DNA from 3 places in the Bacillus sp. SYZHCR11 genome. Region 2 is predicted to be linked to each of the others. Evidence: predicted binding sites of a transcription regulator. Region 2 holds the regulator's gene; each other region holds the start of a gene.
The links. Region 2 encodes Rex, which represses fermentation and respiration genes when NADH is low (regulators of the CRP and FNR family bind a similar motif). Its sites were predicted from a motif close to TTGTGAAATATTTCACAA; they were not measured.

Region 1 (11,030 bases), on a different contig from region 2:
ACCCCGAACGGTTCAAGCGCCCCGCTCATATTGTCATAGCACGTATCCTGGAGCTCGTCTTTATGCTTTCCGTATAAAAGCCTGTTCATATCCGGACGGCAGGCGGGAAGCAGCAGGTCATGCTTGCCGACTGTATCCTCAATCAGCGTCAGCATCGGCTTGTATAAATTCGAATAAATATGATCACCCGTTTTTACATGAATGGACTGGTTGGCATCGATCGTCGCGCCCTGATCAAGATGTTCATAAAAGTCCTTGGCATGATACGCCGTAAAATCAGCCACCTGCTGCCCTTCCACATCGACTACTTTTATAATCTGCCCTTTGTGAACCCTCAGGCCTAGCCCTTTTTTCGGCGGTACGATAAATTGCTGTGTCATCAGACTGCTCCTTTTTTTCTTCTATTATGAACTCCGGCCGTTTGTTTCATGTAAAGCAATTTATTGGATGTATATTCCCCTTCTGACGGCCGCAATCTAAGCTTTGATAAAGGGGTTGAACTTCATGAGTAAATCACAGGACCAGCCTAAAGGAAATCTCGCTTGGTGGCAGCTCTCCTTAATCGGCGTCGGCTGCACAATCGGGACGGGCTTTTTTCTCGGGTCCAGCATCGCTATTGTCAAAAGCGGATATTCCGCGCTGATCTCATTTCTTATTGCCGGGCTTGGCACCTATTTTGTCTTTGAGCAGCTCGCGAAGCTTTCGGCTAAACAGCCCGAAAAGGGGTCTTTTTGCGCTTATGCGAGAAAGGCTTTCGGCACTTGGGCCGGTTTCAGCAACGGATGGGTGTACTGGTCGTCCGAGATGCTGATCACGGGAAGCCAGCTGACAGCGATCTCGCTGTTTACGAAGCATTGGTTTCCGAATGTGCCGCTGTGGATTTTCGCCTCCATCTATGCGGTGCTCGGTCTTTTGATTATATTTACGGGGCTGTCCGTTTTTCAAAAAACGGAAAATGTGCTCGCTGTTGTCAAGACGGCGGCGATTGTTATGTTTATCGTCATCGCCATATTGGCGCTGTGCGGTATATTTTCTCATAAACCGGATGTGCAGGTGCCGAACGAATCAAAGGATTTGTTCCCGCACGGAGCGATGGGGTTATGGACGGGATTGATTTATGCGTTTTACGCCTTCGGAGGAATTGAAGTCTTGGGGCTGATGACCGTCCACTTGAAAAAACCGGAGGAAGCCTCAAAATCAGGCCGGCTGATGCTTGCCGTTCTTGCGGTGATTTACGTCATTTCTCTCGGCCTGGCGCTGCTGTTAGTGCCGCTGGGCAAATTCACCGAACAGGACAGCCCGTTTATTACATCGCTGAAGGGTTTTCATTTAGATATCATTCTTGATATTTTTAACGGGATTTTTATTATTGCGGGATTTTCCACGCTCGTCGCCTCGCTGTTTGCCGTGACGACATTGCTTTGTACGATGGCAGATGACGGAGATGCGCCGAAATGCTTCAGATTAAAGGAAAACAAAAAAATCTGCTGGCCCGCGCTCGGATTGACGTTTGCCGGACTCATCGTCTCCATCATCCTGTCATTGGTGCTGCCGAAAAACATATATGAACACATGACAACCGCGGCGGGCCTCATGCTTCTTTATACGTGGCTGTTCATTTTGTTCTCGGGCAAGAAACTTCTTGAAACGACAAAGATGGGAACCGTACAGATTGTTATCGCTCTTGTGCTGATTGTCGCGGCCGTCTCCGGGACGCTGTTTGAGAAATCGAGCCGGCCCGGTTTTCTGGTCAGCCTTTGTTTTCTCGCCGTCATTGCGATCGTGACATGGATCGTACAAAAAAAGCAGGGACACAGCCCTGCCGGATCATAGCTTATTTCGTCGGTTTAAACAGTCTCTTCAAATAAGAAAAGGGACACTTTGACACTTGCGTCTCATCATCACGGAGGAAATATTGCTTCCATTCTAAATTGTCTTTTCCTCCGTACCACCCCAATCGGGGATGAAGAGGGGCTTCATCATACGCCTCTAAACGTTTTCTGATCAGCCGGCTCATGTTTCGTCCGAACGCGGTTGAATCATTTAATCCTTCGAAAACCCATCTCGGCTGAAACGCGAGCATAAAAAACGGGAAGCTTCTGCTTTGTCTCGCTTCATGCGCAGGCGTCGCGCACAGAATAAAATACGGCTCGCCGTCAAAGCAGAACTCCCATTTATAATGTTCAGGGTCTTCCGGTATGTCTTCCGGCCAGTCTTTCGGGTCGCAGCCGCTCAGCCGGTTTAAAAAAGACCAGAACAGCTCTTCATACGCCTCAACGGAATAATGCTCAGCTAAATCCTCAGGCGTATCAAAAATCACAAGCAGCGACGCGTATTTTCCGGTATTCCTTGAGATCTTTCCGTACTCGGACAGCAGCATCCCCACTTCCTCCGGGGTTCCCTCTTCGCGGGGATCACCCGCAAAGGATATCCGGAGCTGATCTGTCAAAAATCCCTGACGTCCCGGAATGCACGGAAACGCGTCCGCTTTATCGCCTACTTTTTCTGATAGAAGTTCAAAAGCGACTCTCTGCCAATTTGGCAAATCCAATAACTTTTCCTCAAGGCAACTTTTTGTGTACAGCCCGCTTGCCATCGGCCCACCTCCAGTATCGTCATGATACGTTATGACGGAGATAGGCGATGGGTGACTCTTCTATTTATGAGATGAGCATTTGAATCCCCTGCCATCCGAAATAAAACCCGAAAACGATCAAAGACACACCCGCCGCTCCCGTCAGCCAGCGGAGCGCTTTTTTATGAAGGAGATTTCTGAAAGTGCTCGCGGCGACCGCCATGCAGAAATCCCAGATCAAAATGCCGAGAAGAATGCCGGAGCTGTAAATCAAAAGCTGATTTGCATCGAAGGATTCAGCGGTTTTGGCGAGAATGCTCCCGTATATGCCGAGCCAGAATAAAATGCTCAGCGGATTGGAAAGAGAAATAAAAAACCCCGCGCCGAAAGTTTTGTAAAAAGCCGGTTTTCCTTTTCCGCTTCTGACATTCATGGCTTCCCTTATATTTTTTAACGTTTCGACTCCCGTGTAGGTCAGCACGAAAAAACCGAAGAGCCACAAAAACGTTTTTACAAAAGGAGCGGTCAAAAATTGAGACAGCCCGAAATAGATCAGAATCATATACAGCCCGTCCGCGGCCATGGCGCCGAGACCGAAAATCCATGCATGCCAAAAGCCGTTTTTGATGCCTTTGTCAATTTGCGCCGCATTGACCGGTCCGACAGGTGCTGACAATGACAGCCCGAGAACGATGTAGCTTAAAAAGATGTTCATTGGCTTCCCCCTCATTCATGCAACTTGTACAAGTTATTCATGAATGGACCGTGCTATGATACATTATTTTAATTTCTCAAGCTCGTCTTCCATCATGTCCGTCGCTTTTCCTAAAAAATCGAATATCAGCCGCAGTTCTTCTTCTTTATATTGCCGGCAAAGGCTGATCGTGGACTGGGATAAGGAGCTGAACAATTGCTTCACATTTGCTTTTCCGGCTGTCAGCGGCACGATGATCACCCGCCGTTTGTCTTCGGGGTCTTTTTTCCTCATGACATATCCCGCTTTTTCGAGCCGGTCAATGAGCGCCGTTACCGAACCTGTGCTGAGGCCGGTTTTTTTCCCGAGCTCGCCTGCGGTCATCGGGCCTGCTTCATTTAAGATATCAGCTGATTTCAAATCGGTCGGAAACAGACCGAGAGATTGAGCGGCCGCCTGATGAAACAGGATCGTCCTTGTGGCCATCTTCCGGAATAACTGTATGGCGGTTTCCTCCGTCTCGCTTCTGGTATTTCTTGTTGACAACTGACAGGCCTCCCTATAAAATCAATTTATCTTGACGATCAAGATAATTTTCGGCAAATCTAATATGATCATAGCAAATTTAATGATCAAAAGTAAGTATGGGAGGAAAAAGCATGGAACAAACAGCCGCGAAGGACGCCTCGACGAAGTTTGTCGTCATCGGTCTTTTGCTGGGCATTTTAATGTCGGCTATGGATAATACAATCGTTGCCACTGCGATGGGAAATATCGTGGCGGACCTCGGAAGTTTCGATAAGTTCGCGTGGGTGACGGCATCATACATGGTAGCCGTTATGGCCGGTATGCCGATTTACGGAAAACTGTCCGATATGTACGGACGCAAGCGTTTCTTTTTATTCGGTCTTATTCTTTTCTTAATCGGATCTGCATTATGCGGAATCGCTCAAACAATGGATCAGCTCATTATTTACCGCGTCATTCAGGGAATCGGCGGAGGTGCGCTGATGCCGATCGCCTTCACGATCATTTTTGATTTATTTCCGCCGGAAAAACGCGGAAAAATGTCGGGCATGTTCGGTGCCGTTTTCGGCCTTTCCAGCGTTCTCGGGCCGCTTTTAGGCGCGCTCATTACCGACTCCATCAGCTGGCACTGGGTGTTTTATATCAACGTGCCGATCGGTATTTTATCATTGTTTTTCATTCTTCGTTATTATAAAGAATCCCTTGAACACAAGAAGCAGAAAATCGACTGGGCCGGCGCGATTACGCTGGTGGTTTCCATTGTCGGTCTGATGTTCGCTCTTGAGCTCGGCGGAAAAACGTATGATTGGAACTCCGTTCAGATCATCGGTCTGTTCGCTGTGTTCGCCGTGTTCTTTATCGCCTTTTTTATCGTGGAAAGAAAAGCGGAAGAACCGATTATCTCATTTTGGATGTTTAAAAACCGTTTATTTGCCACGGCACAGATTCTGGCGTTCCTTTACGGAGCCACATTTGTGATTTTAGCGGTATTTATCCCGATTTTCGTTCAGGCTGTGTACGGCAGCACCGCGACGAGCGCGGGCTTTATTTTGACACCGATGATGATCGGTTCTGTTATCGGAAGTATGATCGGCGGAATTTTCCAGACGAAAGTGCGGTTCCGTAATTTGATGCTGATTTCCGTGGTCGCTTTCTTTATCGGAATGCTGCTGCTTTCCAATATGACTCCGGATACGGCGCGTACGATGCTGACGGTATTCATGCTGATCTCAGGATTCGGCGTCGGCTTCAACTTCTCACTGCTGCCGGCTGCGTCCATGAACGATCTGGAGCCGCGTTACCGCGGAAGCGCCAACTCAACAAACTCGTTTTTGAGATCATTCGGTATGACGCTCGGTGTGACGATTTTCGGGACCATCCAGACGAATGTGTTTACCAACAAGCTCACAGATTCATTCAGCGGCATGAAAGGAGCGGGCGGCGCGATGCAGAACATCGGAAATCCGCAGGAGATTTTCCAGGCCGGCACGCGCGCCCATATTCCGCCGCACATTCTGGATCGCATTATTGACGCCATGTCGCAAAGCATCACATATGTATTCACGCTTGCGCTGGCGCCGATCGTCATTGCGGCCGTTACCATTTTGTTTATGGGAAAAGCGAGAGTAAAAACCTCTCAGGAAATGGCGAAAAAAGCGAATTAAAAAAAGCAGTACATGGCGTTTGTCATGTACTGCTTTTTTGTTTACTCCGCGAAATGCGGAGCGAGAATGTCTTTCAGCACGTTTGCGCTATGGTTGAATTGACGCTGTTCTGTTTCATTCAGCTCAAGTTCCGTCACACCGGCGATGCCGTTCCGATTGACGACAGCCGGAATGCCGATAAAGACGTCGTTTACACCGTATTGCCCGTCCAGATATGTGCTGACGGTTAAAATACTGTTTTCATTACGCAAAATCGCTTTTGTGATGCGGGCGAGGCTCATCGCCACTCCGTAATATGTCGCGCCTTTTTTCTCAATAATATGATAGGCGGCGTTTTTCACATCGTCCACGATCTGATCCAGCTCGTCCTGTTTGTAAGCTGCATTTTTCTCCAGCAACTGCTGCACCGGCACTCCGCCGATATTGGCGTGACTCCATACAGGAAGCTCGGTATCGCCGTGCTCGCCGATAATGTGGGCGTGTACGTTTTGCGGAGCGGCTCCGAAATATTCACTCAGCATATAACGGAATCGCGCAGAATCCAGTGTCGTGCCGCTGCCGATGACGCGTTCTTTCGGCAGACCGCTGAATGTCCATGTCGCATAAGTGAGAATGTCGACCGGGTTTGTGGCAACGAGGAAGATGCCGTCAAATCCGCTTGCCATTACTTCACCGACAATGCTTTTGAAAATGGCGAGATTTTTTTCGACCAGCTCAAGTCTCGTTTCGCCCGGTTTTTGATTGGCTCCGGCACAGATGCATACGATATCGGCATCCTTGCAATCTTCATATGTTCCGTAAGACGTTTTCACCGGATGAGGTGCAAATGCCTTTCCGTGATTTAAATCCATGACATCGCCCATGGCTTTTTCTCTATTTACATCAATGATCACAAGCTCATCTGTGATCCCTTGGTTAATTAACGCAAATGCATAACTGCTTCCAACAAAACCTGCTCCGATTAATGCTACTTTGTTCACTCGTTCGTTCATCATGTATGCTCATCCTCCAGTGTTTCGTGGTGTCTGTTTTTAACTTGTGAAGTATTTCACATTTATATTGTGCAACACTTCACAAACTTTTGCAAGAGAAAAGTTTGATTTTTGGACAAAAAATATCGATGATGGTTTCCAGATTGTTGACAACATCCTAAAACGGAACCGTTTTAGGATGTTGTATCTTTTCAGCGTGATTGAAGACGTGCTGTCCTTTTCCCAGAAGCGAGGGTTTGCCGGCACGCTGATGTGATGATAGCCCTATCCATTAATGCGGAAGATAACCGTTTAAACCGGAGTTGTTATACAAACCATTCTGCACATAATCAAATCCGGGCTGGTTCTGCCCGGGCACTTGGGCGCTGCCATTGTTAAAAATCACTTTGGCATTGGCCGTATCCGCATTCGCAGGCAGCGTCAGCGTGTAAATTCCATTTGCATTCTTAGTCATTGCTTTCCCCGGCCACGATCCGGTTAATTCTATGGCCCCGCCTCCATCATGTTTGTAAATATAAGCATTTACCTGGCCCCAATGATCCGGATTTTGATAGCCAATGATGTTGGTTTGGGCCGGGTCTTTTTTGACAAACGTGTATTCTTGGGTTCTCGCTGCACCCTCGCCGTTCGTTCCGGTTAACTTGATGTTGTATGTCGTGCCGATTGGATCTCCTTTCCCGATCGTTAATCGGTCTCCATCCTTAAATGCTGTCTGCTGCCCATTATTGATTTGGTAAACGGCTTTTGTTGTTTTCGCATTTGCACGCAGGGTGACCGTCAGCTGATCATTGAAAGAATGGACTGCCCCCGTTTGGTAATTCTCAAGAAAGACCTGAGGCGCATTTCCAATATCATCAGAATAAAGAACAGCCGCGGATCTGGCATTGATCGTACCTGTCAGTTTGCCGTTCGCTACTTGAAATGAACCGGCGCCGGCCCTATTATCATACCTGCCGTCAGGCAATTTCGTTGAAGTATTGACGGTGACAGAAGACGATCCCGCATTAGCCAGCACAACGCCTTTTGAGCCGCGCTGATTCATCAATATTTGATTGTTCCCATTCGGATTCGAGAGTTCCTCAGGCTGCCCGGCCATTACATTGTGAAATTGATTGACCGCAGTGATCGTCTGATCTTTAAATAAGGCGCTCCCGCGATCTCCTATTTGACTTTTTCCAGGAAATCTTACACCATTTCCTCCGCCCTCAGGTCTGGAAAAGAAAAGAGGCGTGCTTCCTGAGCGGGAACCAATCACTGCCCAGCCTAAACGAATATCGTCATCACTCATCCATGTGGACTCTTCCTCATCATTGGCATACGTATCATGTGATTCCACCCATGTGACCAACTTGTCCGCAGACACGTCAGATGCATAATGGGAGATATTCGACACACTCAGATTACGGTTCTTTAAAGCGGATCTGATGGAATGCCCATAGTTAGAAGCCGTCACATTCATATAATTCGCATAAGCAGTATCTCTGGACGCGCTGTCTTGCAGGATTTCTCCGTATTGGAACTCCGCCGATGTATTTGTGATATTCGGCCAAAATCGGCTGCCGTAATTCCCATCATCCGGAAGCTCTATATGCTTGGCGGCATCATAGCGGAACCCGTCCGCTCCGTCATTCAATGCTCTTTCCAAGAAATGTTTCAGATAGGTTTGTACCTCAGTATTCTGTGTATTCCAATCATACAGCCCAAGCAATGAATTTTGAGTGACGTCCCACCTGTCCGACCAATTTTTAATTTGTGTGTTTCCATGGGTCCAGTTTGGAATACGCTTAATCTCGTCAGAAATCGCGGCGTAATCGCTGGTGGTATGATTGATAACCGCATCAACAATGACTTTTACGCCATATTTTTCCGCGGCTGCACACATGTCCTTAAATTCTTGTTCAGTGCCTAAGTAACGGTTGCCGATTTGGTACGATGTCGGCTGATACAGCCAGTACCAGTTCCTCATGCTTTTATCTCCTTGGTTCCCTTCCTTTACTTGGTTAATCGGAGACGTCTGAATGGCTGCATAGCCCGCATCACGAATCTCTTTCATATTTTGTGTTAACGTATTGAACGACCAATTCCAGGCATGAAGGATGGTCCCGTTTTTGACCGATGACGCGGCCACCTCATTCGATTTGTTTGCAGTTTCAGCGTTTGCAGCCGCCGGGCCTGACAAAACCAAATGAAACAGCAATAAAAATCCGGCGAATAACGGCAGTAAAGAGGTTTTGAATCGTTTTTCAAACATTTTTGACACTCCTTATTTCATTTTTGAAGACTGACTGCGGAGTCAAAAATTCCTCTTACTCTTTCTTCAGCTCCTTTCAACTGTTGTGAAGACTGGAGAATTCTGTTAACGCTTACATTTCAACTTATCACACTCTCTCTATCAAAGCAACGCGGCAGAGTGAATTCAAATCTATATTCCTATCAATTAAAAAGACTTCCCGCTTTCAAACAAAAAAAGAAACCACCTGTCAAGATGATTTCTTTTTTATTTCTTTTATCGCTCTTCTGTAAGACAGCTTCACAATGACATACCGAAGCAGAAACAGAATGCCTCCGCAGACGATAAAAAGAAAGATCATTTTCAGCCAAGCAAAGAATGTATGGGGAAACCCCCTGTCGTACATCGTAAGCGCCGCCACCGCAAAAGTGACTGCTATTGAATCTATCCGCTGCTGCTTCACCCGCTTTTTCAGTTCTTCTTTGGTGTCTATTCTCGGCATGAGCATTCCCGACGCTCCCGCCCTGATGCAATAATAAACAATTATAATGAAGAAAACCGCCAAGCTTCCGGCCCATTCCCTAAACGGACAGTTCAGAACAAGTCCGCGTACGATGATGTCAAGCAAAGACAGTGTGCCCACAAGCATTCCGACTTCTGACCAAATCATTCGTTCTTTCTCTTTCACACTCTCACTCTTTCCATTCACGTTTGAAAGTCTGTTCCGACGCTGATTCATGACTTCCTCCCGTACTATTAAGAATGGCTTACAACTCCCATTATATCTTGCCGATTCATAATGATAAACCGAAATATCATTGACAAAAATGTTAATAAGGGCCCCAATTGATCAGGACGCCTATGCAGATAAACACAAGGCCGATGACAAACCAAATCAGCGCCAGCGGAACCATGAAGCGAAGCCACTTTACGTACGGAATGCCGCTGGCAGCCAGTACGGCCATCAGCACGCCGGAAGTCGGATTGACACAGTTTACGACGCCTTCCCCAAGCATGACCGCTTCAACCGCGACCTGTCTCGTGATGCCCATCAAATCGGCAAGCGGCGCCAAAATCGGAATAAATACGACCGCCTCCCCTGAGCCCGATGATATCAGAAAATGAAGCAGGGCGCTGGAAATATACATTCCGATTGCGCCTGCCATCGGGCTGAAACCGTGCAGCAGTGACGCAAGTCCATTGACTACCGTATCAAGCAGCTTTCCGTGTTCCAGAATAACGGAAATGCTTCTCGCCATTCCGACGATCAGCGCGCCGTAAACGAGCCCCTGACAGCCTGTAATAAACGTTTTTGCGATATCATTTGCCGCCATTCCCGCAATCAGGCCTGACACGATTGAGATAAAAATGAACACGGCGGCCATCTCTGAATCAGACCAGCCAAGAGTAAGCGCGCCGTATAAAAAGCCGGCAAGCGACAAAGCCGCGACAGCCAGAATCAATTTATGGCGGACGGTAAACGGGACTGGCTTGTCCTCCGGATCTGAAGCCTGCGGGATTGAACCTGCCGCCGGAAACCAATCGTTCCCCAGCAGACTGGCGTCCTTTGCTTTTCTGAGCCTTCTCGTATACCGATAAATATATAAAATAGATGATAGCAGAAAACAAATGTAGACGGCAATCCGCAGGCCGATGCCGGAAAACAGCGGCAGCTCCGCGATGCTTTGTGATAACCCGAGCGGTGAAGGTGATAAAATCGTCGCGTTAAACCCGGCATAGCAGCCGATATAAATGACGGCCGCTCCGGCCACAGCGTCCCATTTCAGCGAACGGGCGACGATCAGGCCGATCGGAATAAAACCGATCACGGAATTAACGACGATGCCGGTTGTGCCGAGGATCGAAAATAGAGATCCGACAATTGCAATAAACAGCAGCTGTTTGGTGCGGAACGTACTGATGACATTACTGATCAATCCATTGATAGCGCCCGTTTTCTCCAAAATCGCAATGGTGCCGCCCGTAAACAGGATTAAAAAAATAATCGGCGCGGAACTTGTCATCCCTTCCTGAATCGCGGTAAAAAAAGCGATCGGGCTGACAGGAGACTGGTCTAAAGAATGATAACTTCCCGGAACGGCGGACGTCACACTGCCCTTTGTCACCCTGTCAAATTCCCCCGCAGGAACGATGTATGATGCTATCGCGCATAGTAAAGCGACAATGAACAGCAGCACATAAGCATCAGGCATCACAAACAATTTTTTCTTTTTCAATACAGGTTCGGCCTTCGGCACAGCCATAACATCACCATCCCGCTTTGAATTTATAAACTATTCAGAAAATACAGATATGTGCTATATTATATACAGACCGATTGCCTGTT
Region 2 (11,030 bases):
AGGAGGTCGCGGGTTCGAGTCCCGTCCGGACCGCCATTTTTATTGTAAACGAAACGATCATGTTTTCGTTTTTTTTGTGTTTTCTTTTAATGCTGGCAGCTTGGTATCTAACCAAGCTTTCTTTTATATCGTTAAAGTCTTGGATATTGAAACATAATCCGATACACTAGAAAGAGCTGTATTTCACAAGAGCGTCAGAAAGGGAGACGGGAGATATATGGATGAGTTTGATTTGATTCACAGTATTACACCGCATTCGCATTATCATCCTTCCGTCGATGTAGGGATCGGTGATGATGGTGCGGTTTATACAGCGTCACCCCACATGCAGCAAATTGTCTGCCTTGATACAATGGTGGAGAATGTCCATTTTAAATTAGAGTATTCCTCTCCTCATGATATCGGTTATAAGGCGCTTGCTGTTAACATTAGTGACGTGGCGGCGATGGGAGGCATTCCGAAGTTTTATTTGGTGTCTCTAGCGGTTCCTTCTTGCTGGCAGAAAGCTGACGTCCAGGCAATGTATGAAGGAATGGCGGAACTGGCGAAACTATATCAAATGGATTTGATCGGGGGAGATACCGTCTCCGCTTCCGGTCAAGCCGTAATTACCGTTACTGTCATCGGAGAAGTTGAGAAGGATTGCGCTTGTCTGCGAAGCTCGGCAAGACCCGGGGATGTTGTGTTTGTTACGGGGGATATCGGCTCGTCCGCAGCAGGACTGTCTCTTTTGTTGGGAGAAACACATCCTTCTGCTTTTCATACGAGTGATTATTTTATCCAAAAACATAAACGGCCCGTTCCGAGAGTTCAAGTCGGCCGCTTCTGCTCTCAGCTTCAGCGCGCGGCTCTGAATGATATCAGTGACGGATTGGCCAGTGAGCTGCATGAAATAGCTGCGGCAAGTTCAGTTACGATAGAAATTGAAGAACAACTTCTGCCGGTGCATCCGGATTTGCCTGAGGCAGATTCTGAGTGGAAGAAATGGGTGTTATTCGGCGGTGAAGATTTTGAATTGGTTGGAACGGTTTCTCAGCAAGAGTGGATTTCGCTGCTTGATTACTGCACTCAATCGGGCATTCCGATTGCGAAGATAGGGGCGGTATCTGAACGGAAGGAAGCATGTGTTCTTTTGACAGCCAATGATCAGAGACAAATCGTCCTTGAGAAAAAAGGATACAATCATTTTAAATAAGACGGGTGACTCACTTTGAAGACATTACAATGGAGAACGAAAAACCCCGAAGAAACGAAAGCCGTAGCCAAGCTTGCCGCTTCTTTGGCAAAGCCGGGAGACATTTTGACACTGGAAGGCGACTTAGGCGCGGGAAAAACGACTTTTACAAAGGGTTTTGCCGAAGGACTGGGAATCACGAGAGTGGTAAACAGCCCGACTTTTACAATTATAAAAGAATACCATGACGGTTCGATTCCTCTATATCATATGGATGTGTATCGTATGGAGGATGAAAGCGAAGACTTAGGGCTTGAAGAATATTTTGAGGGACAAGGCGTCTGTTTAATTGAATGGGCTCATTTAATTCAGGATCAGCTGCCTGCTGAACGGTTGCAGATCGTCATCAAGAGAGCCGGTGATGAGGCAAGGGACATTACCTTTACGGCTTACGGAACACGGTATGAAACGCTTTGTGAGGAGATAAATAAACATGACAATACTGGCAATTGATACGTCAAATTACACGCTGGGTGCCGCGCTCGTTCGAGAGAAAACGGTGATGGCGGAGTATATTACATATTTAAAAAAGAATCATTCCGTGCGGGCGATGCCTGCTGTCAATTCATTGCTGAAGGATTGCGGCCTAACACCGCAGGACCTTACGAAAATAGCGGTGGCGAAAGGACCGGGATCGTACACAGGTGTCAGAATCGGTGTGACGCTGGCAAAAACATTAGCATGGTCGCTGAAGCTTCCGGTTTCCGCTGTCTCGAGCCTGGAGGTGCTGGCGGCTAACGGACGGCACTTTCAAGGACTGATCTGCCCGTTATTTGATGCCCGGCGCGGACAGGTATATACGGGACTTTATGAATATCAGGACGGCCGCTTACAATCCGTTCTTCCTGATCAGAATGTCCTTTTGACTGATTGGCTCGACATGCTGAAAGAAAAAGCGTCTCCGGTTTTATTTTTAGGGCACGATACAGCCATTCATGAAGAAACCATTCTGCATGAATTGACATCTCAAGCAGTGATAGGAACGGCTGCACAGCATAATCCGCGGCCGTCAGAGCTGGCGTTTTTAGGCTTGGAAAAAGAAGAGACGGATGTCCACAGCCTTGTTCCGGATTATTTGCGTCTGGCAGAGGCTGAAGCGAAATGGATGGAATCTCAAAAATAGGGTGATAGGGATGAAAACGAAAACGGCGATACGAAGCATGCGGCCGGAAGATATTGATCAAATTTATGAAATTAAAACAGCATCCTTTACTTCTCCGTGGACGAAGGATTCATTTTATCATGAGCTTTTGGAAAATCCGTATGCCCACTACCTTGTCATTGAAAAGGACGGCTGTCTGGCGGGGTATTGCGGAATCTGGATTATTATAGATGACGCGCAGATTACGAATATAGCCATTAAGCCGGAATATCGGGGCCAATCGTTGGGAGAAGCGCTGTTTCGCTCTGCAATAGAATTGTGCAGAGAAAAAAAGGCAAGAAGGCTCTCTCTCGAAGTCAGGGTCTCAAATCATCCCGCCCAATCCTTATATAAGAAATTCGGTCTTCAGGCCGGAGGAATCAGAAAACAATACTATACAGATAACGGGGAAGATGCGTTATTAATGTGGGTGACATTACATGAGTGAAAAACAAGATATTTATGTATTAGGAATCGAAACAAGCTGTGATGAAACTGCGGCCTCAGTCGTGAAAAACGGAAAAGACATCATTTCAAACGTTGTCGCTTCTCAAATTGAAAGCCATAAACGTTTCGGCGGGGTCGTGCCTGAAATAGCGTCCAGACATCATGTGGAGCAGATTACCCTTGTGATTGAGGAAGCTCTTTCGAAGGCGGAGATGGGCTTTGATGATCTTGATGCGATTGCCGTAACGGAAGGACCCGGACTTGTCGGAGCCCTGTTAATCGGGGTCAATGCGGCAAAGGCGTTAAGCTTTGCCCATCAAATACCGTTAGTCGGCGTCCATCACATTGCGGGCCATATTTATGCAAACAGGCTGATAGGAGAGCTTCAGTTCCCGGCGCTTGCTTTGGTTGTGTCAGGCGGACATACGGAATTGGTTTATATGAAAGAGCACGGTTCATTCGAGGTTATCGGTGAAACGCTGGATGATGCCGCAGGCGAAGCTTACGACAAAGTGGCAAGAACGATGGGGCTTCCTTATCCGGGAGGGCCGCAGATTGATAAGCTGGCTGCTGCGGGAACGGATTCCATTCCGCTTCCGCGTGCGTGGCTGGAAGAAGGGTCTTACAATTTCAGCTTCAGCGGCCTGAAATCAGCCGTGATTAACACGCTTCATAACGCCTCGCAAAAAAATGAGGTGATTCCTCCGGAGGATCTTGCCGCAAGCTTTCAGCAGAGTGTCATTGATGTACTGACGGCAAAAACCTCTAAGGCCGCGAAAGAATACGGGGTTAAACAAGTGCTGCTTGCAGGGGGCGTAGCCGCTAACAAAGGGTTGAGAGCCGCACTGCAGCAGGAATTCAGCCATTCGGGAGATCCCGAGCTTATCATCCCGCCGCTTTCTTTATGCACGGACAATGCAGCGATGATTGCGGCTGCCGGAACCGTTGCTTTTGAAAAGGGGATCCGGGGCTCGTACGATATGAACGGACAGCCCGGTTTGGAATTAACATCCTTTGATCGTCTCACGTTGTAAAACGTGAGGCTTTTTTTACTTATTAACAGATAATTCTAACATATCCACAGGATTGTGAATATATTCAGAAATCCAGTCTGGGATAAGGGACTGAAAGTTGTTAGTAAAGTGGATAAAGTCAGAAAATTTTGTGGATAGTGTGTATAAAACGCTTACTTAAATGGCTGACAAGGAGGATAGCTGTGGATAAAAAAGCACCCCTTAAAGAGGTGCTTGACTTTTTCTATTCTTCTGAGGAGAGTTCCTCCCATTCTGCTAATAAGTTTTCGAGCTCTTGATTCAGGGCTTCATTCTCCGCGTGAATGGTCTGTACTTTTTCATGATCCTGATACACGTCAGGATCGCACAGCAGCTCCTCATTGGCACTGATTTTCTCTTCGGCGGATGAGACGGCCGCTTCGATTTCTTCAATGCGTCTCAGGCGCTGCCGTTCTTTCTTCTTCCATTCTTTTTCTTCCTCGTAAGTTCTTTTCGTATCCTGTTTGACCTTGCCGGCAGGCTGAGCCTGCTCCTTTTCCTGCCGCTTCATTTCTTCCAGTTCCAGCTGCTGTGCTTTTTTCTCGGTGTAATAGTCATAGTCTCCCAAATATTCTTCTGCATGATCAGGTGACAGCTCCAGCACTCTTGTGGCGATCCTGTTAATAAAGTAGCGGTCATGCGATACAAATAACAGTGTTCCCGGGTAGTCGATCAGGGCGTTTTCCAGCACCTCTTTACTGTCCAGGTCAAGGTGGTTTGTCGGCTCATCAAGGATGAGAAAGTTTGCTTTTTGAAGCATCAGCTTGGCAAGCGCGACTCTTGCTTTCTCCCCGCCGCTTAACGAACGGACCGGTTTCAGGACATCGTCTCCGCTGAACAGAAAGTTGCCGAGGCATGTTCTGATCTCTTTTTCCGGCATGTCCGGATATTCATCCCACAGCTCGTCCAGCACGCGTTTGGACGATGTCAGTTCAGCCTGCTCCTGATCGTAATAGCCGATTGTGACATTGGAACCGTACGTGATCGACCCGGATTCCGGACTGATCGTGTTCATAATCGTTTTCAGCAAGGTTGATTTGCCGATTCCGTTCGGTCCGACGAGGGCGGCGCTTTCGCCTCTTGTAATGCCGAAGGTCAGGTTTTTCAAGAGCGGCGGCTGGCCGTCATAGCTGATGGAAACATCCTGTACGCGCAGGACGTCGTTTCCGCTCTGTTTTGTAATGTCAAAACGGAAGGCGGCGGATTTCTCATCCCCGAGCGGCTTTGCCATGACGTCCATCCGTTCAAGCTGTTTTCGTCTGCTTTGGGCTCTTTTCGTTGTAGAAGCTCTGGCCAGATTGCGGTCGACAAAATCTTGAAGCTTGGCGATTTCGTCCTGCTGTTTTTCATACAGCTTCAGGTCTTTCTCATACTGCTCAGCTTTTTGTTCTAAATAGGCGCTGTAGTTGCCGAGGTATTTTTTGCTTTCTGTCCGTGAGACCTCGTACACTTGGCTGACGACTTTATCAAGAAAGTATCTGTCGTGGGAAACGATCAGGATTGCGCCTGAATATCCCTGTAAATAATGCTCAAGCCATGTAAGCGTATCGATGTCGAGATGGTTCGTCGGTTCATCCAGAATAAGCAGATCAGGCTGGGTCAGCAGCAGTTTTCCGAGCGCAAGCCTTGTTTTCTGACCGCCGCTCAGGCTTTGCACTTTCACGGAATCGTCAAATTTTCCGAAGCCGAGGCCGTGAAGGATAGATCGGACGTCCGCTTCATATTGATAGCCGCCTTTATCCTTGAAATCCTGCTGAAGCCTGTCATAGGTTTTCATCAGCGTCTCAAGCTCCGCCGGGGCGGCCGTGGCCATCTTTTCTTCAATAGAGCGCATCTCTTTTTCCATTGCTTTCAGGAAATCAAAAACGCTCAGCAGTTCTTCTTTTATGGTAAGCTGGGATTCCAAGCCTGTGTGCTGGGCAAGATATCCCATCGTTAATTCTTTCGGTTTAATTAATTCACCCTTTTCATATGAAAGGTGACCTGCGATAATTTTAAGGAGAGTTGATTTGCCGGCTCCGTTTCTGCCTACTATGGCGATGCGATCCCGAGATCTGACTTCAAGCTTTATATTGTTTAAAATAGGATCAGCGCCAAAAGATTTGGATAGCTGATTAATTTGTAAGATCATCATATTATTTCACCTCTGTTATAATAAGTTAAGTGTAGCTTATCAACCTGCTGTCAGCAAACAATACATCAGAATTGGAACATTATAGGATAAGACATCAGGGAGAAAATAGTGTATGATCAGAAGTAAGGAGAGTTTAAATATGAATGGATTTTCTCATTTTAATGAAGAAGGCCGTGCCCGCATGGTGGATATAAGCGATAAATCTTCAACAGTCCGTACTGCCGCTGCGATATCCAGCGTACACATGAAACATGACGTGTACAGCAGAATAAAAAACCGCGAGATCGGAAAAGGAGACGTGCTGGCTGTCGCACAGGTGGCAGGAATTATGGCCGCAAAGCAGACGTCAGCGATTATCCCGATGTGCCACCCGCTTTCTTTAAGCAGCGTCGACATTTCATTCGGCTGGGAGGAAAAGGATTCCGAAGCCGTTCTTCATATACAGGCAAGCGTAAAAACGAAAGGGAGTACAGGTGTGGAAATGGAAGCGCTAACTTCCGCTTCAGTCTGCGCTTTGACCGTGTATGACATGTGCAAGGCGCTGGATAAAGGAATGGTCATCGGCCCGACCTGCCTCATGGAAAAAACAGGAGGCAAAAACGGTGATTTTAAAAGAGATGCATCTGAGTATAAAGTGGAGGACCAATCATGAACAAGGATCAATCAAAAATTCCACAGGCGACGGCAAAACGGCTGCCGCTTTATTATCGCTTTTTAAAGAATTTACACGCGTCAGGAAAGCAGCGCGTTTCATCGGCTGAACTGAGCGATGCGGTAAAAGTCGATTCGGCCACGATCCGCCGGGATTTTTCCTATTTCGGGGCGCTCGGCAAAAAAGGATACGGCTATAATGTGGATTACCTGCTGTCATTTTTCAGAAAAACACTGGATCAGGATGAAACGACGAACGTCATTTTGATCGGTGTCGGGAATTTGGGGACGGCGTTTCTTCACTATAATTTCACAAAAAATAATAACACAAAAATATCTATGGCTTTTGATGTGAATCAGAGTAAAATAGGAACTGAGGTAGGCGGTGTGCCTGTCTTTGATCTTAATGATTTAGAGCTTCACATAAAGGATGAACCCGTGGCGATTCTTACCGTTCCGGCGGTTGCCGCCCAGTCAATCACCGACCGGCTCGTGTCGCTCGGAATCAAGGGAATCCTTAACTTTACGCCGGCCCGATTGAATGTGCCGGATCACATTCGAATTCATCATATAGATTTAGCAGTAGAGCTTCAATCATTGGTTTATTTCTTAAAGCATTATTCTGTTTTGGAAGAAATTGAATAGCGAAAGGAGGAGCTGCACATGATCGGTCCTGGAAGCCTGGCGGTTATCGGTGTGGTGGCGGTGATTATTTTCGGTCCGAAGAAGCTTCCCGAATTAGGAAAAGCGGCGGGGGACACGCTTCGTGAATTTAAGAACGCTACTAAGGGATTAGCCGGTGAAGAAGAGGAAAAAAAGAAAGAAGAACAGTAAGATAGGATGACGCGTATGAGAGTGAATCAAATGACGCTTGTGGAGCATATTGCCGAACTTCGGAAACGATTGCTGATTGTGGCGTTATCCTTTACGGTTTTCTTTATTGCCGGCTTTTTTCTGGCAAAACCTATCATTGTGTATCTTCAAAAAGCCGATGAAGTAAAAGAGCTCACCCTTAATGCTTTTAACCTGACGGATCCGCTGTTTATCTTTTTGCAGTTCGCGTTTATCATCGGCATCATTTTGACTTCGCCGATTATTCTCTATCAGATTTGGGCGTTTGTCAGTCCGGGTCTGTATGAGAAGGAGCGCAAAGTAACACTCAGCTATATTCCGATTTCGATCGTGCTGTTTGTCGGCGGTGTGTCGTTTTCTTATTATATTTTATTTCCGCTGGTCGTTGATTTTATGAAGCGGGTCTCGAATGACCTGGATGTCAACCAGGTGATCGGGATCACCGAATACTTTCATTTTCTGCTGCAGCTGACGATTCCGTTCGGGCTGCTGTTTCAGATGCCGGTGCTGATCATGTTTTTAACGAGACTCGGTGTTATCACGCCGATGTTTTTATCGAAGATCAGGAAGTACGCATATTTTGTGCTGCTCGTGATCGCCGCGATGATTGCGCCGCCTGAGCTGCTGTCTCACTTGATGATTACCATTCCGCTTTGCATTTTATACGAGATCAGTATCCTGATTTCAAAAGCGGCGTATCGGAAAAGGCAGACCGGCAGTGAATCTGACCAGGACGTATCAGCATAAAAAAAGCCATTTCTCAATGATGAGAAATGGCTTTTCTTTTATTATTTTTGATTTTTCTTCACTTTAAATGAGAAGGCGAACATTTTAAACGAGATGCTGATATTATAAGCGGCGAAAACCATCAGCAGTATGGAATAAAAAGACCACATGCTTCCCGGAGAGCTTGCGGCCAAATACGTAAAGATACAGCCGACTGCGAAATAAATCAAGCCCCAAGTCATTGGGTTCCTCATACAAACAATCCTCCAATAATTAATTGCATTTGCTCACTATGCTGTTCAATATATTTTTGGGCGGGGCCGAGCTGCATGACCACGACAATGGTATTCATCATGACATGGGCGAATATCGGCACAATAATCCGTTTCGTCTGCACATACAAGAACGCAAAGGTAAAGCCCATGGCCGTATACAGCAGCAGGTGCGTGAGGTCTTGATGCACAATGCCGAAAATGACGGAACTGATCAGTCCGGCGATAAAGAAATTCGTTTTTTCATATAATACACCGAAGATGATCTTCCGGAAAATGATTTCTTCAAGAATCGGCCCGACGATAGAAGAAACGATAATCATGAGCGGCATGGCTTTAATAATGTTAAGAATGGCTTTCGTGTTTTCGGAACCGCTGCCCACATGAAAGACATACTGCTCAATCATCCCGGCGATTCCCTGAGAAAATAAAGCGAGCCATATTCCCGCGACCGCCCAGAGAACGGACATGCCGGCGGATGCTTTCTTCCCGTTTCTTAATGTCTGTTTCGGCGCGGTTCTCAAAATCAAGAGAACGATAATCAGGCAGATAAAAAAGCTTACGACGGAATAAATCCCCTGAGCCATGGTGAGATTCGCATTCGTAGGGTGCCCGCCCGCATAGCCGAATTTGTACATTAAAGGAATGCCGATCAATGCGGAAAGCTGCATGATAACATATGTCAAAATGATATACCAATACTGTTTTCTCAAATGATATGTACTCCTTTATCCTATAAAATCAACTTATTTGTTCTTATTGTAACACAAGTGAACTTGACGTGAAAAAAGGAGAAAATCAGTGCGAGAGAGAATCATGTAAGCGTGAAAATTTTTTATTCTTATGACTTGAAATTGGAAGTGAGATTCTTTATTATAATAACTGTGTTAGCACTCTTTAGAGCTGAGTGCTAAAATTACATATTCATACTATTGAGGAGGTTATTACATTGTTAAAGCCATTAGGTGATCGCGTTGTCATTGAACTCGTAGAATCTGAAGAAAAAACTGCCAGCGGAATCGTATTACCGGATTCTGCAAAAGAAAAGCCGCAAGAAGGCAAAATCGTGGCAGCCGGTTCAGGTCGCGTGTTGGAAAGCGGAGAGCGCGTTGCTTTAGAAGTAAAAGAGGGCGACCGCATTATCTTCTCAAAATACGCCGGTACTGAAGTGAAATACGAAGGTACTGAATACTTAATCTTACGTGAAAGCGACATTTTAGCTGTAATCGGCTAAGCAAATAAATATTTTTAAAAATTCGAGGAGGTTTCGTTAACATGGCAAAAGATATTAAGTTTAGTGAAGAAGCACGCCGCGCTATGCTTCGCGGTGTCGATGCGCTTGCTGACGCTGTAAAAGTAACTTTAGGGCCAAAAGGACGCAACGTGGTTCTGGAGAAAAAATTCGGTTCTCCGTTAATTACAAATGACGGTGTGACAATCGCAAAAGAAATTGAACTTGAAGATGCGTTTGAAAACATGGGTGCGAAGCTTGTAGCTGAAGTAGCCAGCAAAACAAACGACGTTGCCGGTGACGGTACGACGACTGCGACTGTGCTTGCGCAGGCTATGATCCGCGAAGGCCTGAAAAACGTAACTGCGGGAGCTAATCCTGTCGGCGTGCGTAAAGGTATGGAACAAGCCGTAACCGTGGCAATCGAAAACTTAAAAGAAATTTCTAAGCCGATCGAAGGCAAAGAGTCTATCGCTCAGGTTGCTGCGATCTCTGCTGCTGATGAGGAAGTCGGAAGCCTTATCGCTGAAGCAATGGAGCGCGTAGGAAACGACGGCGTCATCACAATTGAAGAGTCTAAAGGCTTCACAACTGAGCTTGAAGTTGTGGAAGGTATGCAATTCGACCGCGGATATGCGTCTCCTTACATGGTGACTGACTCTGATAAGATGGAAGCGGTTCTTGACAATCCTTACATCTTAATCACAGACAAAAAAATCACAAACATTCAAGAAATCCTTCCTGTGCTTGAGCAAGTTGTACAGCAAGGCAAACCATTGCTTCTGATCGCTGAAGATGTTGAAGGTGAAGCTCTTGCTACACTCGTTGTCAACAAACTTCGCGGCACATTCAACGCTGTTGCCGTTAAAGCTCCTGGCTTCGGTGACCGCCGTAAAGCAATGCTTGAAGACATCTCTGTTCTTACAGGCGGAGAAGTAATCACAGAAGACTTAGGCCTTGACCTGAAATCTACTGAAATCGGACAATTGGGACGCGCTTCTAAAGTTGTGGTAACGAAAGAAAACACAACAATCGTAGAAGGCGCCGGCGACACTGAAAAAATCGCTGCTCGCGTCAACCAAATCCGCGCTCAAGTGGAAGAAACAACTTCTGAATTCGACAGAGAAAAATTACAAGAGCGTCTTGCGAAACTTGCCGGCGGCGTAGCTGTCATCAAAGTCGGCGCTGCGACTGAAACTGAGCTGAAAGAGCGTAAACTTCGCATCGAAGACGCCCTCAACTCAACTCGCGCAGCTGTTGAAGAAGGTATCGTATCCGGCGGTGGTACAG
Region 3 (11,030 bases), on a different contig from region 2:
AACACCAGCCTCTCAGGAAGCCTGCCCTCCTGTTCGATATAAGCCTTCAGCGTCGGCAGGTTTCTTGTTTTGAATTTCGCGGCGGCGTTAAGGGTGATGTTTTGCAGATAATGTTGGATATAAGGGTTTTTAAACCGCTGTAACACATCTGCCGCATACTGGGTGACACCCTCCATTTGCAGCACGGGAAGGATTTCTTCATTGATCAGCTCTTCGATGAATCTGCCCGTCACCTCGTGCTCAGCCGCTTCCCGGACGGTTTGGAGTCCGTATAATAAAGCCACTGGCGCCAATGCCGTATGAGCGCCGTTTAAGATTCTCACCTTTTTTGTCCTGTAAGGCGTAAGATCAGACGTGATCAGTGCGTTCAGCCCGGCATCAGCAAAAGGAAGCTCATTCTGTAGCTGTTCCGGCCCTTCTATCACCCACAAATAATAATGCTCTCCGACCACAAGCAGACGGTCTTCGTATCCGAGAAAATCGGTAAGTTCTTCCGCGGTATCAACAGGAAATCCCGGAACAATCCGATCCACGAGGGTATTGCAGAAGATGTTCGCATCATGAATCCATTGAGTAAAATCAGGCTCCAGCTCCCACAGCCCGGCATATTGAAGCACGGCAGCCTTCAGTTTCCGTCCGTTATCTTCGACCAGTTCACATGGAAGCACAATGCACCCTTTCTCGGCGTCACCCGCAAATGCCTTATAGCGGAAATAAAGGAACGCCGCTAATTTCCCGGGGAATGTTTTTTGAGGCCTATCCTCAAGCCGGTCGCCTTTCTCAAACGTAATTCCCGCTTCTGTCGTATTGGAGATGATAAAACGAAGATCCTCTTGTGCCGCCAGCCGTTTAAAGGAATCATAGTCAGAAAAAAGATCAATGCCGCGGCTGATGGATTTGACAATCGTGTGTTCTTCAGCCGGTTTTCCGTCCTTTATCCCCTGCAAAAAAAGCGTAAACAAACCGTCCTGTTCGTTTAAACGTTTTATTTTCTCAGAGCCTCTCGGCTGTACAGCGACAACGCTTCCGTTAAAATCCGTCAATTGATTCAATTGATCGATCTGCCAATCTGCAAAGGCCCGCAAAAAGTTGCCTTCGCCGAACTGAAGGACTTTTTCAGGATATTGAATGTATTCACCGCACATCTTTTTATTCAGCTGCCGCAAGCTGTCCGCCTCCTTCTGCATTTATGCACACGTTAACATTTTTCCGTACGAAAACCCGGATAGTCAGACGGGCCGTTATGTGAGTTTTTTAATTGAATCTCTTATCATCACCTCGGTGTTTTCGTATATTTTTTCCGCCGCCGTATCCGGGTCGGTGATAAGCGCCAAAATTTTCTCTGCGCCGAGTATGCTGATTTTTTCAACCGGGCGTTTTACTGTCGAAAGCCTCGGCGTCATGTATTGGGAAATGCCGATGTCATCAAACCCGATAACGGATATATCTTCCGGAACGTTCAGGCCTTTGGCGAAAATGGTATTCATCGCCCCGATCGCCATATCATCGTTTGAACAAAAAACAGCCGTAGGCGGTGATTGAAGCGCCAAAAGTTTTTCCATCGCCTGACTGCCGCTTTCCATATCATAGCGGCCTTTTACACTGTATTCATGCTTAATCGGGATAGAATGATCAATTAAAGATGTCAAATAGCCTTCTTTCCGCTGAGAAGCTGACCTGAATCCTTCCTTTCCCTCAATGATCGCGATATCTCTGTGTCCGTTTGCGATCAGGCAGTCGACCGCCTGTCTGGAGCCTTCTTTATCGTTTGACAGGATATTCGTGATGCTCCGGTCATCAATGTCCCGGTTCAGCACGACGAGCGGGATGTTTTTCTCGCGGATATGATAAATAAATGAATTATCACTGTCGCTTTGGCTCATTAAAATGATTCCGTCATATCTCATGGGCGTAATGGTTTCAAAGCTTTTCAGATCGTCAATCGCGCGGACGAACAAATTGTATTCCTCACTGATTGTGCGGTTTACACCTTTGATGGTATCGGAAAAAAAGCTGTGTGAGGTTCCGTTTGTGATGCTTGTAAAAAACAGTCCGATCGTATGGGACTTTTGCATGGCAAGGCTTTTTGCATTTACATTCGGTGTGTAATTCAGCTGTGAAGCGAGCTCTAATATTTTTTGTTTTGTATGCTCTTTAATGTAGGGGCTGCCGTTAAGTGCCCGGGATACGGTTGTGTGGGATACGTTGGCGAGTTTTGCGATATCTTTTATGGTTACCATCGTTTTTCCTTTCTTTCTGTATGCTGTCATTTATTTCTATTGTATCATTAACGGACAGTCCATAAAATCACTAAAGTTGAGGTTTTGCATGATGTAAGTCCTGAACGAGCTCGGCATGCTGCCGGTCCGTCAGTTTATACATTAAACCGATAATCAGCATGGCGCACGCTAAAGCGAAAGCCGGGTACAGCAGCAGAAGCCCTTTAATCCCGATTAACGTGCCTTTTGTCTGAGACGCATTCGGGATATAGCCGATAACGCTCAGCCCGATGCCTGAAAGAAAACCTGATAAAGATTGGGCGAGTTTTCTGGAGAAGTTGAAAAGCGAATATGTCGTCGCCTCCTTCCGTTCACCCGTCTTCCACTCTCCGTAATCAATAATGTCCGACACAAGCGCCCACGTAATGCCGTTTGGTATACTGATCCCGATAAAAGCAATGCTCGCTAACGCCGTAAAGATATATACATTTGACGGGAGACAGAAATTCAGCGCATCAGCCGCGGCGCTGACGGCAAAACCGATCATCACCGTTTGCTTTTTTCCGAAGCGTTTGACGAGTTTCGGCATAAACAACACACCTAAAAATGAAGAGCCGATGATGATAAAACTCATGTAGGACATCAGCTCCGCATTGTTGAGATTGTATTGGGCGAAGTAAACAAGCATAGCGGATTTAATGTTGTATGCCGATATTGAGAAAATCGTCATGAAAACGACAGTCAGAAGCGGTTTGTTGCCGATAAAGCATTTGAAAACCGACATGACGGACAGCTTTTCTTTCGGCGCTTCACGGACGATAATTCTTTCTTTGCAGTTTCGGTAGCAGATCATAAATCCCGCGATTCCGATTACGGCCATCATTCCCATGACTGCCGGGTAGCCGATGTGAACGTTATCAAAATGAACGAGAATCGGGATGACGATGACACTTGTAATGAGCAGCGCGCCGAGAGAGCCGATCTGGCGGAATGCGGAAAGCGCCGTTCTGTCCTCCGCATCCTGTGTAATGGCTGCGCCGAGGGAGCCGTACGGAATATTGACGAAAGAATAAGCGACCCCCCACAGCATGTAAGAAGCATAGGCGTACACAAGCTTCCAGGTGACACTCACGTCCGGTGACACAAAAATCAATACGGTCATGACCGCAAGAATAATACTTCCGAATAATAAGTACGGCCTGAATTTCCCCCGGGGTCCGATCTTTTTTCTGTAGTCAATGGCCGAGCCGACAATCGGATCAGTCAAAGCCGCAAACAGCTTGCTGACCAAAAAAATACTGCCGGCGAACGCTGCCGGAATGCCTGCGACATCTGTGAAAAACTTCAGCAAATAGATCTGCCCGAGATCAAACATAAATCCGTTCCCAAAATCTCCGAAACCATAGGATACTTTTTCTTTCAGACTCAGCTTATGCTCCTTCACTTTTGCGCCAGGTGCTGTCACGACAGGCACATTACTCATAGGCCACCTCTTTCATTCCATTTTTTAAAAGCGGAAATATTCCTCAGCATTCCGGTAACAAATTCCCTCGACAATCCTCCCTAAAAGCTCCATATCGCAGGGCGCTTCGCCTTGTTCCGCCCAGCCGCCGATCAGCGTGCAGACAAGCCGCCTGAAGTATTCATGGCGGGGATAGGACAGGAAACTTCTTGAATCCGTCAGCATCCCGATAAAACGGCTGAACAGACCTGCGTTTGATAACGCTTTCATTTGTTGAAGCATTCCATCTTTCGTGTCATTAAACCACCAGGCTGTGCCGAATTGAATTTTCCCCGGTGTTTTCCCATCCTGAAAGCTGTTGATCATGCTGGCGATAATATAGTTGTCATTCGGATTCAGAGAATACAAAATCGTTTTAGGCAATTGCCGCTTTTTTTCGGCGGAATCTAACAGCCGGGCAAGCGGTTTTGCGATACATTCATCATTAATCGAGTCATATCCCGTATCAGGACCGAGGCTGCTGAACTTATTTGTATTGGTATTTCTTAACGCGTTAATATGGAACTGCATCGCCCAGTCCAGTTCGGCGTAAAGACCGCAAAGATATTGCAGCGTCCGTGTTTTGAATTTCTTTTCATCTTCAAAAGACACATGCTCTCCGCTTAATCCGGCGGCAAAAATCCGGGCCGCTTCCTCTTCGGTCGTCTCGGCATAAACCATTTGATCTAATGCGTGATCCGACACTCTTCCCCCGGCATTGTGAAAAAAGCGGACGCGGGATTCCAACGCATCCAAATACGATTGGTAGGTGGTGACAGCCATTCCGGAAGCGCTCTCCAGCGACCGGACCCAATCGGCAAAACCCGGGCTGCTGATGTCCAGACCTTTGTCAGGCCGAAATCCGGGCAGCACTTGAACCGGAAAATCACTTTCTTTCAACAGTTCATGGTATGTCAGCGCATCGGCAGGATCATCGGTTGTGCAAATGACTTTGACATTTGATTTCAGAATGAGATCCCTTACGCCAAACCCGTCTCCCTGCAGGAGCTCATTCGTATTTTTCCAAATTGCCGCGGCCGTTTTTTCATTCAATACGTCATAAATGCCGAACCAGCGCTGCAGCTCTAAATGCGTCCAGCTGTACAGCGGATTGCCTATCGCCATCGGCACCGTTTTTGCCCAGGCGAAAAACTTCTCTTCATCTGAAGCGTTTCCGGTAATGCAGCGCTCTTCAATGCCGTTGGCCCTCATGATCCGCCACTTGTAGTGATCACCGTAAAGCCATGCCTCCGTAATGGTTGCGAAGGTTTTATTTTCATAGATTTCCTTTGGGCTTAAGTGACAGTGATAATCAATGATCGGCATGTTTTCAGCGTATTCCCGGTACAGCTTTACGGCCGTTTTACTATCCAGTAAAAAGTCATCACCCATAAAAGCTTTCACACTCTCATCCTCCCTCTTAAAAAATGTTAACGTTAACAAAATGGTTCTTTTTTATTTTAGCTTCCTCTTTCTCACATATCAATCATTTTTATTTTATTTTTCAGAAAATTGTATCTGTTAACATTTTCATGTAAAAAAGACATTGCCGAGAAAAGTCCGGCAATGTCTTCTGTATGATCTTAAGGATTAGTAAGCGAGGCTGAATAATCCTTTGATATGTGTTAAATAACGTACGTTACTTGCTTCTTTCATTAAAGATGCCGGAAGGCCTTTCAGCGGAGTAGAGTTCGCTCCGATGATGGCAACCGCGTCTTTACGTCCGAGGCTTGCAAGCGTACCAGAGTTTACAGGCTTGAATGTTTCAAGCGTTTTTCCTTCTAAGTAAGCGAACAGGTTGTAACCGACAAGTTCACCCATCTGCCAAGCGATTTGCGCTGTCGGCGGGTACGGACGGCCGTCCGGCGCAAAGTATACAGCGCTGTCTCCGACAACGAATACATCTTCGTGAGAAGTAGATTGTAAGAAATCGTTAACCGTCGCACGGCCGCGGTTCACTTCAAGGCCGGATTCGCCGACTAACGGGTTGCCTTGTACGCCGCCTGTCCATACAAATGTGTTGGCAACGACTTTTGAACCGTCTTTCAGATCAATAACGTTTCCTTCAACATTTGTAACAGGAAGACCTGTTAAGAACTCAACGCCGCGTTTTTCAAGGCTTTTTGTCGCGCGTTCGATAAGGTCATCAGGAAGAACAGGAAGAATTTTCGGACCTGCTTCGACTAATTTCAGTTTGATTTCTTTCGGATCTACGCCGTATTTTTTCGTAAGGTTCGGCATGATGTCAGCAAGCTCACCGACAAGCTCGACGCCTGTTAAGCCGCCGCCGCCGATAAGGATTGTTGCATCAGCTTCGTTTTTCGTTTTAGAGTATTCACGCACACGGTCTTCCACGTGTTTGTATACTTTGTTTGCATCAGCAGCAGATTTCAGCACCATGCTGTTTTCTTCAAGTCCAGGAATGCCGAAATAAGCCGTAACAGAACCAAGTCCGACAACAAGCGCGTCATAAGTCAGCTTAGAACCGTCAGAAAGGGCAACTTCTTTCTTATCAACTGAGAAAGAATTGACTTCTGCGATTTTAATGTCAACGTCTTTTCCTTTCAGAAGTTTTTCCAGCGGCATAGCAACAGCCTGTTCAGACACGTTGCCGGCTGCAAGGCGGTGCAGCTCCGTAATGATTTGGTGAGTCGGGTATTTGTTCACAACGGTTACGCGTGCTTCATCTTTACTGTAATGTTTGCGAACGGTTAAAGCAGAAAGAACTCCGCCGTAACCAGCGCCTAAAATGACAATATGTTTTGACATCGTATATCCTCCGTCCTTTATATCAATTTGAATCTGAGATTATTTTTGTTTTTCGTTCATGATTTCAAGATAGCTGTTAGCAAAACGGAACAGCTTTTGAGCTTGAGGATCTTTCAGCATGCGCAGCAGGCCGAAAAGTCCGATCGTTTCATTGCTTGCATCCGCGCGGTCTTTTGCTTCGATCGCAGTAGCCGCAACTTCTTTCGCTGTTTCTTTCACCGGCTCAAGAATTTCTGTAAGCGCACCCACTGTATCGCTCTTCAATACTTCGTCTGTCGCTACAGACTGTGCAAAATCATAAGACTTCGTTAAAATATTTACTAACTCAGTCAGTTTTGGAAGCTGATCCACTAAAACAGTCAGTGATTCTTGAACTTCAGGTTTTAGCAGCTGATCAATAAGATCGCGTTGGCCTTGGCTGACAGATGCATTTGTTTGATCGATTGTTTCTGGCATATCCGATTCTCCTTTACTATAAGCAGTATGCTGATTTTTTTTGGAAAGGGTAGCCTTTCCCCCTTCATGCAGAAAAGCATGAAAAAGCAAGATTGTGAATTCATGCACAATCATTTACAAAAATAAATGTTTACTACCCAGTTTTTCACTTTGCCATATCCAGTATTATTTTTATATCAACAAAAACAATTGAATAAGTCAAAATTTCTTTTTCCTCTCTGAAAATAGCAAACATAAAAAACCCCAATTTGATTTACTCTTATATAATAACACTTTTTGAACAAAATTTGAACGTGAATTGTTTCGTTTATGAAATTATTTATATGGCGGGGGTGTAATAACGTTTCTTTTAGGCTATTTTTTTACAGACCGTCCGCTTTTCCCCTGTCATTTTTCCCACAGTTTTAAAAGCGGGCCCGTTTTTCCCGTAAAGGGGTCACATTCCGGGAGCGGGACACGGCTGATTTCTTCTGAAGTTCTATCATTTTTCTCCGTTTTTGTATCGTACTGCCGGCCGCCCGGATAAGCTCCGATCACGGTAAAATCAGAACTGCCCGACAGTTTTTTATGTCCGGTGCCGGCCGGAATGACCGCTGCGTCTCCCGTTTGAAGAACGGCGTCCGCCCCTTGTTCCCCGCCGAACCTCAAAACCGCGGTTCCTTTTACCGCGACAAGAACTTCGTGCGTGGTGCTGTGAAAATGATGATACGGAAATACTCCGCCCGTCCAGCTGTTAGACCAATCGTGCCGGCGGAGGACGGACTCTGCTTTCTGTACCGTTTTAAATACCGCTTTATAAATAACAAGCGGAAGATTCGGGTTATTCGGAATGCGGCCGTCATCTTCGAAATAAAGCACTTGAATATCCTCTTTCTGCATTGTGTTCACCTCCGTATATGTCTGTTTCCCATTCATCATTTATTAAAACGCTATTTTCTCATATTCCATTGCGAAGCCTGCCGGTGAATAGTATAGTATAAAAAAATATGTGTCAAAATGAGGGATTTAATGAAAGCCATCGTAATCGGAATATTGGCATCTCTGTTTTTTGCAGTCACATTTATTTTAAACAGGGCGATGGAGCTTTCCGGCGGAAGCTGGATGTGGAGCTCTTCCCTGCGTTTTCTTTTTATGGTTCCGTTTTTATTTTTGATCGTTTATGTGAAAGGAAAATGGGCGCCGCTCTGGCATGAAATCCGGAAAAAACCGTTTTTTTGGCTGAAGTGGAGTTTTACCGGGTTCGTGCTTTTTTATGCCCCGATTACGTTTGCGGCGGCATATGGGCCGGGCTGGCTGATCGCCGGCACGTGGCAGATTACAATTGTCGCGGGTGTGCTTCTGTCGCCGTTTTTCTGCGAAACAAAAAATTCACCGGCGGGCCCGGTTTCCGTCAGACAAAAGATACCGCTGATTTCGCTGGTTACTTCCGTCATCATCCTGATCGGAGCCGGGCTGATTCAGCTTCAGCATGCGGGTTCTCTGTCCGGCCGCACGATACTATTCAGCGTGGTGCCGGTCGTCATCGCGGCGTTTGCCTATCCGCTCGGCAACCGCAAAATGCTGGAACAATACGGCGGAAAACTCGATACGTTTCAGCGGGTGCTCGGCATGACGCTCGCAAGCCTTCCGTTTTGGCTTTTGATCGCCGCTTTCGGCTGGTATAGAGACGGGCTTCCCTCAATGGGACAGACATTCCAATCCTTTATCGTCGCACTCAGCTCGGGCGTTATCGCAACAGTATTATTTTTCCGCGCCACCGATATGGTGAGGAATGAGCCGCAGAAGCTCGCTGCTGTTGAAGCGACGCAGTCCGGAGAGGTTCTTTTTGCACTGATCGGCGAAATCGTCTTTTTATCCGCGGCGTTTCCGTCACTTCTTTCATTTGCCGGACTGTTCATTATTATTGCGGGAATGGTCATGCATACATTCGCTTCCCGGCAGACAGACCAGAAAACGGCGGAGCAAACGTCAGCCAATCTCACCGGTTCCTGATTTTTTACGAAAGGTGTCATCCTATATGAAAGAAGAAATTCCGGCAATATCTTTTCTGTCAGCCGGCAAACGCTTTGAACAAAACAATACGTCCTTTGATGTCCTAAGCCGTGTAACCGGACATATCCAAAAAGGTTCTATCACGGCGTTGATAGGGCCTTCCGGCGCGGGAAAAAGCACATTGCTGTCACTTTGCAATCTGATGAATACACCTGATGAAGGGGAAGTGCTTGTATTCGGAAAAGAAATAAGGCGCTGGGATATCAGGGAGCTCAGAAAAACCGCGGGCCTTGCATTTCAATCAGCTCCCGTCACGGAGGGCACGGTGCGGGACAACCTTCTGCTCCCAGAAAAACTCCACGGGGCGCAGCACTATACCCCTGAAGAGCTCGCAGATTTTACAGACCTTCCGCGCGGGCTTCTGGATCGGAATGCGAAAGAATTATCCGGAGGTCAGCGGCAGAAACTCTCATTAGCGCGAACTCTCGCCGGACTGCCGTCCATCCTGCTGCTGGATGAAATCACCTCGGCGCTCGACCCCTCATCCGTTCTCACCATTGAGAAACTGATTACGAAACTCCATCGGCAAAAACAGCTGACAATCCTGTGGATCACCCATAACCTTGAACAAGCGGAACGATTATCCGATACGGTATGGTTTATGGCTGAGGGACGGCTTTTAGAGACCGCGGAAACGAAAACGTTCTATAAGGAACCGAAACACGAAAAAGCCCGGGCGCTTTTACAAGGGAGCGGGTGCTGATATGAATGATCTTTCACTGTTACTAACAAGTATATTTGTCATTATCGCTTTATTCCTGTCTAAATCTTTTAAAGCCGGCGTCGAAAAGGATATGATCGTCGCAACCGTCAGGGCCGTCATTCAGCTTCTCATCATAGGCTATGTGCTGTCGCTGATTTTTCGCGGTGATCACCCGATATTTATCATATTAATGGTGCTTCTCATGCTCACGGCCGCTTCGCACAATGTCGCCAAACGGAAAAAAATGCGGATCGCCTCATTTTGGCGCGTTTTTCTGACACTGGCAATCGCGGAAACCGTGACGCAGGGACTTTTACTGACCCTTCACATCATTCCGTTCACTTCAAGATATGTCATTCCGATAAGCGGCATGGTCATCGGAAACTCCATGGTGCTCTCAAGTCTGTTTTTAAGCCGGCTCAGTTCGGAAGCAGACCTGCGGAAAGAAGAAATCCAGCTGATTCTCTCTCTCGGAGGAACGCCTAAGCAGGCCGTCCGGCAGATATTGACGTCCAGTATGAAACTCAGTATGATCCCGACGCTAGAAAGCCAGAAAACATTGGGTCTCGTTCAGCTTCCCGGCATGATGACGGGGCAGATTTTAGCGGGGGCTGATCCGATACAGGCGGTGCGCTTTCAGCTGCTGATCGTTTTTACAACGATGGCCTCCGCTCTTCTTACATGCATCATACTCAGCGCCTTGACATATCCTTCCCTTTTCACGGAACACTGGCAATTAAAAAAATTCAGCAGGGAAGCGTAAGCTTTTTTCCCTGCTGAATGGTGGTTTATGACAAGGTCAGAGATTCATAGTAACGGGATAATTCAATTATCATCGCTCCCATCCGCTCAATGTCCGGAGCAAGGACCCTCTTTACCCCTTCATCCCGGATCGCTTCAGCCGTCACTTTGCCGACTGCGGCGGCAAGCACATGTTTTTCGAATGCCTGCTGCAATTCTTTTGCGGATCCTTTTTCTTTTGCATAATCAAAGAGAGAGCGCACTTGAATGGCTGTCGTAAAACATACGGCATCGACCTCTCCGTTTAACAGCTCTCCCATCAGTTTATCGACCGTCTCCCTTTCAGGCGGAATATGCTGATACGGCAGAACAGGGAATACCTCCGCTCCGTTTTTCTCAAGGAACTCCGTTAAAACCGGCGCTTTTTCGCCATGAAGCTGTATCATAACTTTTTTATCTTTAAAGTCAAATCGTTCCAAGGAGCGGATCAGCCCTCTTGTTGTACCGTCTTCATCTGAGGCATGCGGCGTGATGCCGAGCTTTTTTAAGGCCGCATATGTTTTATAGCCTCTGCAGCCGATTTTCGCTT

Region 1: AC2CGA_RS16160 (L-lactate dehydrogenase) is a predicted target of Rex. The motif match lies at 6,498-6,515, and genes of this name have one in related genera.
Region 3: AC2CGA_RS04865 (DUF1641 domain-containing protein) is a predicted target of Rex. The motif match lies at 7,038-7,055, and genes of this name have one in related genera.

Annotation. Positions count from the first base shown of each region.
Region 1 is NZ_JBXUND010000004.1:277,826-288,855, forward strand. Features, by position in the region: gene AC2CGA_RS16130 (DUF1989 domain-containing protein) at 1-380, opposite strand, end outside; gene AC2CGA_RS16135 (amino acid permease) at 505-1,833, shown strand; gene AC2CGA_RS16140 (YqcI/YcgG family protein) at 1,835-2,596, opposite strand; gene AC2CGA_RS16145 (LysE family translocator) at 2,661-3,290, opposite strand; gene AC2CGA_RS16150 (MarR family transcriptional regulator) at 3,354-3,815, opposite strand; gene AC2CGA_RS16155 (MDR family MFS transporter) at 3,929-5,461, shown strand; gene AC2CGA_RS16160 (L-lactate dehydrogenase) at 5,503-6,456, opposite strand; gene amyE (alpha-amylase) at 6,725-8,704, opposite strand; gene AC2CGA_RS16170 (DUF6773 family protein) at 8,934-9,422, opposite strand; gene AC2CGA_RS16175 (YfcC family protein) at 9,514-10,947, opposite strand.
Region 2 is NZ_JBXUND010000005.1:38-11,067, forward strand. Features, by position in the region: gene thiL (thiamine-phosphate kinase) at 218-1,195, shown strand; gene tsaE (tRNA (adenosine(37)-N6)-threonylcarbamoyltransferase complex ATPase subunit type 1 TsaE) at 1,211-1,687, shown strand; gene tsaB (tRNA (adenosine(37)-N6)-threonylcarbamoyltransferase complex dimerization subunit type 1 TsaB) at 1,668-2,357, shown strand; gene rimI (ribosomal protein S18-alanine N-acetyltransferase) at 2,368-2,823, shown strand; gene tsaD (tRNA (adenosine(37)-N6)-threonylcarbamoyltransferase complex transferase subunit TsaD) at 2,816-3,856, shown strand; gene AC2CGA_RS16790 (ABC-F family ATP-binding cassette domain-containing protein) at 4,080-6,008, opposite strand; gene moaC (cyclic pyranopterin monophosphate synthase MoaC) at 6,148-6,660, shown strand; gene AC2CGA_RS16800 (redox-sensing transcriptional repressor Rex) at 6,657-7,304, shown strand; gene AC2CGA_RS16805 (twin-arginine translocase TatA/TatE family subunit) at 7,323-7,493, shown strand; gene tatC (twin-arginine translocase subunit TatC) at 7,500-8,258, shown strand; gene AC2CGA_RS16815 (YdiK family protein) at 8,300-8,491, opposite strand; gene AC2CGA_RS16820 (CPBP family intramembrane glutamic endopeptidase) at 8,488-9,222, opposite strand; gene groES (co-chaperone GroES) at 9,459-9,743, shown strand; gene groL (chaperonin GroEL) at 9,785-11,030, shown strand, end outside.
Region 3 is NZ_JBXUND010000001.1:1,090,327-1,101,356, forward strand. Features, by position in the region: gene AC2CGA_RS04840 (tagaturonate reductase) at 1-1,166, opposite strand, end outside; gene AC2CGA_RS04845 (LacI family DNA-binding transcriptional regulator) at 1,242-2,240, opposite strand; gene AC2CGA_RS04850 (MFS transporter) at 2,311-3,702, opposite strand; gene uxaC (glucuronate isomerase) at 3,727-5,124, opposite strand; gene AC2CGA_RS04860 (NAD(P)/FAD-dependent oxidoreductase) at 5,311-6,489, opposite strand; gene AC2CGA_RS04865 (DUF1641 domain-containing protein) at 6,529-6,945, opposite strand; gene AC2CGA_RS04870 (cupin domain-containing protein) at 7,333-7,824, opposite strand; gene AC2CGA_RS04875 (DMT family transporter) at 7,954-8,937, shown strand; gene AC2CGA_RS04880 (ABC transporter ATP-binding protein) at 8,963-9,700, shown strand; gene AC2CGA_RS04885 (ABC transporter permease) at 9,702-10,463, shown strand; gene AC2CGA_RS04890 (uroporphyrinogen-III synthase) at 10,489-11,030, opposite strand, start outside.